One region of the Virgibacillus sp. M23 genome, then DNA from elsewhere that is predicted to be linked to it. Evidence: riboswitches for the same ligand, from Rfam matches in the RefSeq annotation. Region 1 holds a riboswitch; each other region holds the start of a gene.

Region 1 (3,186 bases):
ATATTCGTTAATAACTTGTATTGGTAAGCGATACGCGTGGTCTGCACCAGCAAATCCGTTAAATTGGAATAGCTCTTCTTTATTTTTTAAATAGGAAATAACCTTTTCATACAATCGATCAAATACAGATTCATCAATGGATTGATTTACTGTTCCCCAATCCACCTGCTGTTCACTTACTTCATCTGTAACAATAAATTTATCTTTTGGGGAGCGACCGGTATAAGATCCTGTTGTTGCTTGAACTGCACCTGTTGCGGTTAACATGCCTTCTTCTCTTGCTAAAATTCTTTCAACAAGCTGAGGTACGGATAAATTTGTTTGTAGCTGTTTATGCGTGTATAATTCTTTTACGAAAGACTTTTCTACCGTTTTCATGTTAAATACCTGCCTTTATGTGAAATTGTATTCACGTTCTTTTGTTGAACGACCAAATAATCCTGAATATGTTTATTAGTATAACACATTTAAGTTAATAGTCCATACTAAATATAAAATAATTTTTATAAGATGTTGAATGTTTACAGCAAAAAATGTCGTTCAGAATCTTTCTTTCCTTTAGTATGAGTAAAAAACTTCTGAGAATACAGTTAAACTAGTTGACACATTAAGCTTCTTCCGATAAGCTAAGTTTCGAACGGATACTCTCTTATTCAGAGTTGGTGGAGGGACAGACCCAATGAAGCCCAGCAACCATCACTTTAGTGAAAAGGTGCTAACCTGATGCAAGGAGATTTTTTTCCTTGAACAATAAGAGCGAAAGGCCAGCAATCCTTTCCTCATGACAAGCGGGAAAGGCTTTTTTTATTAGTTATAAAAATTCTACACGTAGATGACTAACTTTAACCCGATTATAAACATATTAGTCAATTTCTAAGCTAAATTGTCATTCGCCTGCGTGTACGTGTGAACCAGGAGTGACAATAGAATATACGGTAGTAGGTAATCTTTCTGGTGCCTTTCTTATTTCAGTTTAACCTTAGTACTTATTACTGAATGAGCATATTTGATAAATAGAGTTCCGTAATCGATATTTGAAGGAGGATTTAGCAACATGGCTGCTAATCGTCGTTTGTTTACTTCTGAATCAGTAACAGAAGGACATCCAGATAAGATATCTGATCAAATTTCAGATGCTATTTTGGATGAGATATTAAAAACAGATCCAAATGCCCGAGTGGCATGTGAAACAACTGTTACAACTGGACTTGTTCTTGTAGCGGGTGAAATATCCACTACTACTTATGTAGATATACCTGCTATTGTTCGTAAAACTATAAAAGAAATCGGATATACTCGCGCAAAATTTGGGTTCGACGCGGAGACATGCGCAGTATTAACTGCCATTGATGAACAATCACCTGATATTGCTGGTGGAGTTGACACAGCATTGGAAGCAAGACAAGGAAAAATGAGCGATCAAGAGATTGCTGCAATAGGTGCTGGTGATCAGGGTTTAATGTTTGGTTTTGCTTGTGATGAAACAGACGAATTGATGCCACTTCCAATCTCATTGGCACATAAGTTGGCAAAGCGTCTCGCTGACGTTCGGAAGGATAAGACATTAGAATACTTACGACCGGACGGTAAAACACAGGTAACCGTTGAGTATGATGAAAATGATCAACCTGTTAAAATTGATACCATCGTAATTTCTACACAGCATCATCAGGATATAGCTACAGAGCAAATAGAAAAAGATTTGATAGAGCATGTTATACGCCCTATAGTACCAAATGAGTTATTAGATGAGACGACTAAATATTTTATTAATCCAACTGGCCGTTTCGTTATTGGTGGACCTCAGGGGGATGCAGGTTTAACAGGTCGAAAGATTATTGTTGATACGTATGGAGGCTATGCTAGACACGGTGGCGGAGCGTTTAGTGGAAAAGACTCTACTAAAGTTGATCGGTCAGCTGCATACGCTGCCCGTTATGTCGCAAAGAACATAGTGGCTGCCAGGCTTGCCAAAAGCTGTGAAGTACAGCTAGCCTATGCCATTGGTGTAGCAGAACCTGTTTCTATTTCGATAAACACTTTTGGAACAGGTGTTGTAAATGAAGAGCAACTAGTAAAAGCTGTTCGAGAATTATTTGATTTACGACCAGCAGGTATTATTCGTATGTTAGACTTGCAAAAACCTATTTATAAAAATACTGCTGCTTACGGGCATTTTGGAAGAACAGACATTTTATTTCCATGGGAGAAGACAGACAAAGTTGAGCAATTGAAAGCACTTATTAAGTAGTAAAGTCTTGATCATCCTTTAGCTTCACAATGGTTATGATACGAAAAAAGGTAACCTAGCTGATTTAATCTTCTAGGCTGCCTTTTTTCATAGTCTAAATTACAATATTTTCCATAAGGATAAAGAAGGCGTGTTGAGCTGCGTCCAGCTCCAGCGCACAGAATCTAGGTGACTTCACGAATCGCCCTAATCTAAGTCATCATTGGCTTGCAAGCACACCGTGATTCCTTTATCTCCGTTGACTAGCTCCAATCGCTTTTGTTCTTGAAGTTACTTACCGGAATTTGTATATTTTTTGTAGTAGATTGCTTTATCTACATATGATTTTCGTACACGTTCCATCTCCGCGTAATCTTCTAGAGTTAAGTCTCGGATTACTTTTGCTGGTCTACCAAGAGCTAACGTATGTGGCGGAATCGTTTTTCTAGGTGGCACAAGGCTTCCGGCTCCGATAAATGCATTTTCACCTATTTCCGCACCATCAAGAATAATGGAACCCATACCAATTAAAGCTTTGTTTCTAATCATGGCGGAGTGCAGGGTCACTTGATGTCCGACTGTCACATCATCCTCGATAATTAAGGGAAGATTAGGGCTTTGATGAAGCATGGACAGATCTTGAATACTAATTCTTTTACCAATTTTCACAGGTGCAACATCTCCACGAACTACAGTTTTAAACCATATACTAGAATATTCATCAATTGTAACGTCACCGATGATGGTTGCATCCTCTGCAATAAATGCAGTTTCATGAATTTGTGGTTGTTTTTCTTTATATGAATGTATCATTTGAATCCTCCTGGATAATATGGTGATATAAACAGTATAACAAAATTATAGCGGGGACAATGTAGATTGGAGGCAGCAAGTTGAGCAATCATGTACCAAATAACCCAATAATTTTAATGGCAACCGTTTATCTGAAAATTTTT
Region 2 (3,186 bases), on a different contig from region 1:
TTATCGATAAACACTGTTAGTACCCTCGCTGGTTCATTATTAACGGGAATAAATAAATGTGACTTATTTCCTTTAAAAAAAGCACTATCTCCTTTTTCCATGTAATGCTTCTCATCTTCATAAAGTAAATGGATAGCTCCCTCTAAAATATAAATAAACTCATCTTGGGAGTGCGTATAGGTCTCTTCGCGGACATTCATATCCCGAGGAGTTACATGAACAATAGTAGGTTCAATTCCTGTAAACCGCGAACGATTTGCCAGCAATTCATAGGAGTAACCCATATTCTCATCACCTACTTTAAATTGCCGTTCTGTATGAGGGAGTAAAACAAGATCTCGATCATCATGATCATCCAAAATCCAGGTTAGTGGTACTTCTAATTCTTCACTAATTTTGGATAAAGTGGCAATTGCTGAAGCTGTCTGTCCATTTTCAATTTTAGATAAAAGGCTTTTGGAGATTCCACATGCTTCCGCTACCTGCTGTTGTGTTTTTTTCATACGCAAGCGCATTTGCTTAATTTTCTTACCTATATTATTAAGATTTATTGCAATTCTCTCCTTCCGCTAGTGGTCACACGTTCTATAAACTTCTTTAATGATAGAATAGAACGAAACTATCGTCAATCCGAACATACAGATAATCACTGCCTATAGATTTAATCACATACAAGCAGAGTGTGCTGTTTTTTTAGCTAGTTCTGTTTACTTTGCTAATATTAACGGGTCAAAGCACCCTTCCTTTCGTTAGGTAACATCACCATTTAAAAAAATGAATGATAAAGCACCCAACTACATTCCGAATATACTGATATGCTCGAAAGGTAATTCGGAGTTACTTTATCTTCATTCATTCAAAATGGTTTAATATAAGCGGCTACTAATATGCTTTCTTACTTCCACACATCCTTAGCGATATCTACTACATGTCTAACCTTATTCCATTGCTCTTCTTCTGTTATCAGATTACCTTCTTCTGTAGAAGCGAAACCGCATTGCGGACTAAGACAGAGCTGTTCATACGGAAGGTAGTTAGCAGCTTCAGCAATACGTTTCTTAATAACATCTTTATCTTCCAGCTCTGGGAACTTAGAAGTAACTAATCCTAAGACTACACAAAGATCATCTCTGTTCACATAGGATAAAGGCTCGAAACCTCCAGATCGCTCGTCATCAAATTCAAGGAAAAGCCCGTCCACATTCAACCCAGCGAAAATGGTTTCAGAAACAGCATCATAAGAACCTGTACTGAAATAATGGGAACGATAATTGCCTCGACAAATATGCATGGTGATAAGTAAATCTTTAGGCCTTTCAGCAATCGATTCATTAATCACACGTTTGCAAATATCCCTTAGTTTTTCTGGATTCATGCCCTTTGCTTGCAGTGAGGAAATCCCTTCTTCTGATAGAAAGGATGCCCATGATGTGTCATCTAACTGAAGGTAACGACAACCTGCATCATAAAATGCCTGAATTGCTTGTTGATAAGCCATAATCACATCTGGAACAAGGTCTTCGATTGTTTGATAAATATCTGTATCAAATCCAGCACGAACGAGTAACATGTTCGGACTTGGGATCGTCTGTTTGGTAACATGACGGTTCCCTACCACTTCATTCAGAAACTTAAAATCTGCGAGAAATGGATGCTCTTTATTAAACTCCACCTTTCCAGTAACATGAATGGAATGCTTTTTTGTCTCAATTCCAGCAAATTTCAAGCCATTATTTGGCTCAAATCCCTCAACACCATTTAAATTCTCTAAAAAGTCGAAATGCCACCAAGAACGCCGAAGTTCTCCATCGGTTATAGCCATTAGCCCAGCTGCCTTTTGTTTCTCTACTAGCTTAATAATTTCTGCATCTTCAATTGCTCTTCGTTGTTTTTCACTAATTTCTCCTTTAGCATATTGAGATCTCGCGTGCTTGATACGATCTGTTCTTAGAAAGCTACCTACATGATCTCCTTTGAAAGGTGCTATTCGTTCTACTGCTGTTGTCAATGTATCCACTCCTTTATAGTTATAAAAAGGCTGAGACAAAAGAATGAAGAAACAATTAAAAACGAACAATGATTGGTTGAAAATTAATTATCGTTCGTATTGATCAGAATCATTCATTTAGCACCTGAAATAAGCGAGACTCCGGCCGTAACACCACGAGTCCGAAGATCCACTAGAAAAAGCGTTTTCCTTACCAAGTTAGCTGAGACCGTTCCCGCGGAAAGCGAGTATATTTCACGATGCTGGAATGATACTCCTATTGATAACATGATTATTCGTATTTTGAGTAAATAAGTGTGTTTTGCCTCAGCCTCGTTAAAAAGAACCCTTCTGCTAAGAAGGGTTCTTTTGTATACATACATCGTCACCTTCTCATCTTTCAAGTTTATAAAACTTGCTAGAAGTAGCACCTTATTTATAAAACAGGTTGCTGAGGTGTCTTCAGGCTAGTCCCTCGACCTCTCTAGATAAGAATATTATGTAATTATTTAAATAATTAAAACTATCATAGCAATTCTATTAAAAAATAGCAAAAGATTCCTCACACTATTTAATAACTGCTGTCCATTTCACCCTTTCTAATAGCTTTATTGACATCTAATAATCAACAGATTCACCTATTATGAGGAAGCATGTAGTGATTATGTCTTTCTGCAAAAGCTACGTATGAAAAATCGACTTTTTACAAATGGTAATTATAGCTTTTATTCATTTTTTCAACCTTATACTAGATATCAAACCATCCATTTAGAGGAGGCTGTACGATGGATCACACCTGGTTCTCCCTCATTCCCTTTACTATTGTTATTGCTTTAGCTATATGGCAAAAAAGACTTCTTCCTGGACTAGTGCTGGGACTCCTTGTAGGTGCTTTTCTGTTAGAATTCAGCGTATTAAACGGAACAAAAGAAGCCGTAAACTATCTCATAACGACATTGGCAGATCCAGGGAATATTAATATTATCGCCTTTTTATATTTATTTGGCGGATTGATTGGTATGATGCAAATTTCTGGAGGAGTTAAAGGATTTTCTGAGTGGGTTGGTGACAAAATTCAATCCGAACGAGGACTTCTAGTTGTCATCTGGTTGACCCTACCTTTTACATTTATGATGCCGATGTTTCGAATAATGATGATTGGACCCGTGGTAAAATCCTTACTTAAAAAGGTGAACATG
Region 3 (3,186 bases), on a different contig from region 1:
CCTTTATGATCATGGGTAATCATTGAAACCTTACCATGCATTGGTTGTTTGGCTTTTACAATACTAGCACCAAAGGCTTGAGCAATCGTTTGATGCCCTAAACAAATTCCAATTATTGGATATAGCGTATACAGTTTTCTTACAATCTCTAGACATATACCTGCAGAAGCCGGGTTTCCAGGTCCAGGAGAGAGCAATATGCTAGATGGGTTTAATCGTTTAATGTCTGCTATTGAGATTTCATCATTGCGAGCGACATATACTTGCTGGTTTAGCTGCTTCATATATTGTACAAGATTAAATGTGAATGAATCATAATTATCGATGACTAATATCATGTAGTTACCTACTCTCTTATAAACACTTCATGCGTTATTATAGCAAATGTAGGTTAATAAGCATATGTATCCACTTCAATTAATGCTTGTTTTAAATCCTCTATTAATTCATTTGGTTGTTCAATTCCAACTGAAAACCGTAGCAGTTGGTCGTCAACACCACGCTTTATTCTTTCATCTCTAGGTATGTCAGCGTGAGTTTGTGTTGCTGGATAAGTAATAAAACTTTCCACCCCTCCTAAACTTTCAGCAAAAATGATAAGCTTCAAACTTTGAAGGAAAGGATCTATCCATTTACTTTTTCGTAAGCGAAAAGATAACATACCACCTCTTCCTGGATATAGAACATTATCAACCATTGGATGCTCTTGCAAAAAGGATACGATAAGCTTTGCATTGGCTTCATGTTTTTCCACCCGAAGCGCAAGTGTTTTTAATCCTCGAATTAATAGCCAAGAGTCAAAAGGTGATAGCACAGCACCTGAAGCATTGTGGTAATTGGCTAATTTTTCAGACAAGGATTTACCTTTTGCCACTACTAATCCAGCGAGTACATCGTTATGACCACCAATGTATTTCGTGCCACTATGAATGACGATATCAGCCCCTGACTCAATTGGCCGTTGAAGTAGCGGGGTCAGAAAAGTATTGTCAACAATTAATAGTACATTATATTGGTGCGCTAATTCCGCAACTTTTACAATATCTATCTCTTGCATTAGGGGATTTGTAGGTGTTTCAATAAAGATTGCTCTTGTTTTCGAGGATATCAGTCGCCGCGTTTCTCCGTCATTCTTGAAATCTGTATATGTTGTCTGAATTTGATATGCAGCGGCGTAATGCTCTAATAATCGGTACGTTCCTCCGTATACATCACTCGTTACAATGAGTTCATCCCCAGCATTAAAAAGAGAGAATACTAATTGAATGGCTGCCATTCCAGAACTGCAAGCATACCCACTGTCAGCGGATTCCAATTTAGCGATTCCTTCCTCTAGTAAGGTTCTTGTAGGATTTTTCGTTCTTGAGTAATCATAGCCTGATGATTGTCCCAGTCCGTGGTGCTGGTAGGCAGTTGACAAATAAATAGGTGCGCTAACTGCTCCAGTAGCTTTATCACTCTTATTTCCTAATTGTACTAATTCTGTTTCAATGCTTCTTCGTGACATAATATCCATCCCTTCATTCGATGAAAAAAGCCTCTTCTAATTAAATAAGAAGAGGCTTACATCATTCGGTTACTCTTCCTATCTGCATGCTTTCGAGCATCTGGAATTGGCACAGTTCTCTTTATAAGTCTGTTGCCGAGGCTTCAAAGGGCCAGTCCCTCCACCTCTCTGGATAAGAAAATAGTTTATGTAATTTTTAAAATAGATTACAGTTGTTTTTGCTATTTGTCAAGGGAAACTTAGGGATTTACTCCAATGTACAGTTTACAGCATTTAGATAACATGGTTTCATCTGAAGATAAGTGGAAAATAAAAGCAGATACGAAATATCGCAAGAAATAAATTAGTTAAAACATTCTAAAAATTAGTTGACTAATTTTTCTCGCTAATCTATACTATTAATAACTTCACAGGAGAAACTATTTGGTTAAATACTGGAAAAATATAATAAATAGTAAAAAATCAATGGAAAAAGCCATTTAATTCTGGTTATTAATTACATGATGTTAATAGGTGATCAAATGAAAATTAAGAATCAAGATTTTTTAAAAAAAGAAAATAGAAGTTTAGTCTTAGAAATAATTCTTAATCAAGGTCCGATCTCACGTGCCGAAATTGCCAAACAAACGTCGATGAGTCCTACTTCTGCTTCTCGAATTGTTGCATCATTACAAGAAAATAAGCTAATAAGAGAGATGAATATGTCTAGCGAAGGAATTGGCAGGAAGGCCACTTATTTTATTCCAAATGAACATTCTGTATTCTCAATTGGTGTTGAAATTGACCAGAAAGTTATTCGGATCGGTTTAATGAATTTTATAGGAAAGTTAACCATTCTGAAGTACTTTGACTATCAATCAATAGATCCAGTGGCAACAGTTCAATTTATAGCAGACCATATATTACAAATGATTGACGACGAAAATCTTACATCGGATCAAATTGCTGGAGTTTGTATTGGCTTACCAGGACTTATTGAGAATGACAAAGGTGAGGTGAAATTATCTGCGCAATTTGATTGGAAAAATATCCCTTTACAAGAGATGGTTGAAGAGAAAGTAGGCTTTACCGTATTCGTGGACAATGAATTAAAATTGAAAGCGCTTGCTGAGTATATTAGTGATCCTGAACCAAAAAAAGCGTATATGGCAATGATTGGTTTTGGTAGTGGGGTAGGTTCTGCGTTAATAAAGAAAGGAGAAATCTATCGAGGTGAAGGAAACTTCTCAGGAGAAATCGGACATACTATCGTTGATCCTTATGGAATTTATTGTCCATGTGGGAATTTTGGCTGTCTCCAAACGTATATTGCTGAAAAGTTTTTGTTAGATGAAGCATCTAAAACAAAAGAGATTGAAAATATTCAGGCCTTAATCATTGAATATGAAAATGGAGAAAAGTGGGCAAGAAATATAGTTGATAAAGCAATTACCTATGCAGCAATTACGATTAATAATGTTGTTTGCGTATACAATCCAGATTCCGTCGTTCTTGCTGGTAGTTTAATTGAAAGGTTTCCGCAAATTAAAGATCAAATTATTGAAAAGTGTGAGAATCAGATGTGGGCACCTGTCATGAAGACATTTCAATTACGCACTACAAAAACGGGAGAAGATGGCGTTGTGATAGGAGCTGCCATGATTGTACTACAGCATTTTATAAAAAATATTCATGAAAAG
Region 4 (3,186 bases), on a different contig from region 1:
TGAATTTTCTATTAATCGAGCAATATATGGGCCCGCATATAAAATCATTGGAACAATAGCTGCCGCAGTTCCAATTGAAGTTCCAACTACCAAACGAGTAAATGGTATGACAGCAACCATTAAGATAATAAACGGAATAGATCGGAACACATTTATAATGGCATTTAATACGGTAAAAACTGCTTTATTTTCCCATAAATGACCTTTTCTTGTGACAACAAGTAAAATCCCTAAGATTAGACCAATTACAAACGAAAAAAGCAAGGAAACGCCAACCATTACAATAGTCTCCCATAATGCTTCCACAATTTGTTGACCATTAACTAACATCTGCTAGCACCTCCTTTACCGTTACCTTCTGTTGGTGAATATGCATGATAGCACGATTTATTTCATTTTCATCACCATCTAGTTTGACGATTAAATTGCCAAATGGTGTTCCCTGTAGCTCCGTAATACTGCCAAATAACACATTTACATCAACCGCATATTGCTTAGCAATTTCTGATAATAGCGGTCGTCCCGTCGATTCCCCAAGGAATACAATTCGATAAATTTTCTGACGTTGATCCAGCACTTTTAACAGCTCATATACGGATCTAGGAATATCATCATGCATCACAGACCGTACAAATTTATGTGCAATCTCTGTCTTTGGCTGTGCAAACACTTCGAATACGGAACCTGCTTCTACTACTTTCCCCTCATCCAATACCGCTACCTTATCGCAAATCTCGCGAATAACCCCCATTTCATGCGTAATAATCAAAATGGTTAGGTTATATTCTTCATTTATCTTCTTTAGCAGCTGTAAAATTGATTTCGTAGTTTCTGGATCTAGTGCTGAAGTTGCTTCGTCACATAATAATACCTTTGGCTTCGTAGCAAGGGCACGAGCAATTCCTACACGCTGCTTTTGTCCACCAGATAGTTGATCTGGATAATTATCTGCTTTATCTTTTAATCCAACAAACTCTAGTAGTTCTATAACCCGACGCTTCACTTCATCTTTTGGTACATTAGCAAGTAATAACGGCATCGCTACATTTGCGAATACTGTTTTAGCATTTAATAAATTAAAATGCTGAAAAATCATCCCGATGCTTCGTTTAGCTTCACGTAGATCCTTTGGAGAAAGGCTTAGCAAATCTTGATTATTAACCGTTACTTTTCCCGAAGAGGGACGTTCTAATAGGTTCACACAACGAATAAGGGAACTTTTCCCAGCACCACTAAAACCGATAACACCAAAGATTTCACCTTTTTCAATGTGCAAATTCACATCTTCTAATGCCTTTATTTGTTGTTGCTTTCCATTATAAATTTTACTTACACGTTCAAACGTAATCATGATGTATCACTCCTTTATGTCTGTACTAAAAATGCCTCTTCAGTTAAGAAGAGGCATCCATATACTATCCTCTTCTTATCTTTCAAGCTCTTAGCTTGCTGGATTTGGCACAGTACTTCATAGAGTCTGTTGCCGAGGTTTCAAAGGGCCAGTCCCTCCACCTCTCTGGATAAGAAGTTACGCTATAAAATTTTGTTCCGAATAAAAAAATCCCTCCTTGTTTGTAAGAAGAGATTTCCATATCTATTGGCGCTCTCTTCTTATTTTCCAAGCACAAATGACTTGTTGGATTTGGCACAGTACTTTGTAAAGTCCGCTGCCGAGGCTTCAAAGGGCCAATTCCCTCCACCTCTCTGAATAAGAAGTTTATATTTTGTAATTGATATATACAATACTACGCTTGCGACATCCTGTCAATTACTATTTGAAAATTTTTTATAAACCTGTCATTTATTTTTCTAACCGTTTATTGCTTTCCTAAAAAAATTCTGTATAATTAGTCATAGTGATAATGATTCTCATTATCATCAATGGCGAAGGAGGTAATTATAATATGCAACATTTAGATATTACAGATGTAACTATTGTTGGTGGTGGACCAGCAGGTTTATATGCATCTTTTTATAGTGGCATGAGGGATTTATCAACTCGTATTATAGAATATCAACCAAAGCTTGGTGGTAAGGTACACGTATATCCAGAGAAAATGATTTGGGATGTAGGTGGATTAACTCCTGTAACTGGAGCTACCTTAATTGATCAAATGGCAGAGCAAGCATTGACATTCGATCCTGAAGTCATTCTCAACGAAAAAGTTACAAAAATAGAGAAAAATGAAGATAACCTATTTGTATTAACTTCCCATTCTGGTAATCAATATTTAAGTAAAACAGTAATTCTTGCAGTTGGTGGCGGTATATTAAATCCAATTAAAATTGATATTGAAGGTGCAGATCGATTTGAGGTAACAAATCTGCATTATACCGTACAAAGTCTTGAGCATTTCAAAAATAAAAACATTATCATATCTGGTGGGGGAAACTCAGCCATTGATTGGGCTAACGAATTAGAACCAATAGCTAAGCAGCTACATATGGTGCATCGTAAAAATGAATTTACAGGACATGAAGCACATATTTCGCAAATCATGAATTCTACAGCTAACATCCATTTTAATTCAACCATTGAGAAGTTGCATGCTAATGCACAAGGCGATCAAATCGAAGCCGTGGAAATACGAAACCACGAGACAAATCAAGAAGAAGAAGTGAAAACAGATGCGCTTATCATTAGCTATGGCTATGAACGAGAATTAACGTTTATTAAAGAAAGCCCTTTAAATATTGAAATAGAAAGGGATTTCTTTGTAAAAGGAACCTCGAAATCAGCTACTTCCATTGAAGGTCTTTATGCAGCTGGTGATATCTTATCGTTTGATGGGAAGGTACACTTAATTGCTGGAGCATTTGTAGATGCAGCGAATGCCGTTAATCAAGCAAAACTATTATTAGAACCTGATGCAACAGCAAAAGCAAGGGTATCTTCACATAACGATAAATTTAATTCAAGAAATAAAGCGCTATTAAGGCATCTATATCAAAAATCATAAGCTAAGGAGATTGAAAATGATTAAAAAATTGCGCTTACCAGTTTTTCTAGTTATTCTTGCTGTCTTCTTATCAGCATGTGGTGGTAATAATAGCTCAGAAGAAGAATCAGAAAATCAAGATAGCAATGAAGATAATAATAAACAAGAAGAAATGCGTAGTTTTGAAACCGCTAAAGGGAATGTCGATATACCAGTTAAACCAAAACGAATTGTCACCGACTACTAC

Evidence for each region. A riboswitch is a leader RNA that binds a small molecule or an ion and turns the genes downstream of it on or off. The one in region 1 is predicted to bind S-adenosylmethionine.
Region 2: another riboswitch for S-adenosylmethionine. It lies ahead of RVS70_RS13690 (5-methyltetrahydropteroyltriglutamate--homocysteine S-methyltransferase); the one in region 1 lies ahead of metK (methionine adenosyltransferase).
Region 3: another riboswitch for S-adenosylmethionine. It lies ahead of RVS70_RS02765 (methionine biosynthesis PLP-dependent protein); the one in region 1 lies ahead of metK (methionine adenosyltransferase).
Region 4: another riboswitch for S-adenosylmethionine. It lies ahead of RVS70_RS16005 (methionine ABC transporter ATP-binding protein); the one in region 1 lies ahead of metK (methionine adenosyltransferase).

The regions. Positions count from the first base shown of each region.
Region 1 is NZ_JAWDHA010000006.1:112,004-115,189, forward strand. Features, by position in the region: gene pckA (phosphoenolpyruvate carboxykinase (ATP)) at 1-378, opposite strand, end outside; SAM riboswitch class I at 647-757, shown strand; gene metK (methionine adenosyltransferase) at 1,055-2,251, shown strand; gene RVS70_RS04035 (gamma carbonic anhydrase family protein) at 2,522-3,043, opposite strand; gene RVS70_RS04040 (tetraprenyl-beta-curcumene synthase family protein) at 3,124-3,186, shown strand, end outside.
Region 2 is NZ_JAWDHA010000035.1:15,838-19,023, forward strand. Features, by position in the region: gene RVS70_RS13685 (XRE family transcriptional regulator) at 1-557, opposite strand, end outside; gene RVS70_RS13690 (5-methyltetrahydropteroyltriglutamate--homocysteine S-methyltransferase) at 896-2,008, opposite strand; SAM riboswitch class I at 2,378-2,482, opposite strand; gene RVS70_RS13695 (Na+/H+ antiporter NhaC family protein) at 2,773-3,186, shown strand, end outside.
Region 3 is NZ_JAWDHA010000004.1:96,800-99,985, forward strand. Features, by position in the region: gene RVS70_RS02760 (anthranilate synthase component II) at 1-338, opposite strand, end outside; gene RVS70_RS02765 (methionine biosynthesis PLP-dependent protein) at 392-1,507, opposite strand; SAM riboswitch class I at 1,583-1,686, opposite strand; gene RVS70_RS02770 (ROK family transcriptional regulator) at 2,029-3,186, shown strand, end outside.
Region 4 is NZ_JAWDHA010000048.1:3,305-6,490, reverse strand. Features, by position in the region: gene RVS70_RS16010 (methionine ABC transporter permease) at 1-330, opposite strand, end outside; gene RVS70_RS16005 (methionine ABC transporter ATP-binding protein) at 320-1,351, opposite strand; SAM riboswitch class I at 1,424-1,527, opposite strand; SAM riboswitch class I at 1,609-1,715, opposite strand; gene RVS70_RS16000 (NAD(P)/FAD-dependent oxidoreductase) at 1,905-2,960, shown strand; gene RVS70_RS15995 (ABC transporter substrate-binding protein) at 2,977-3,186, shown strand, end outside.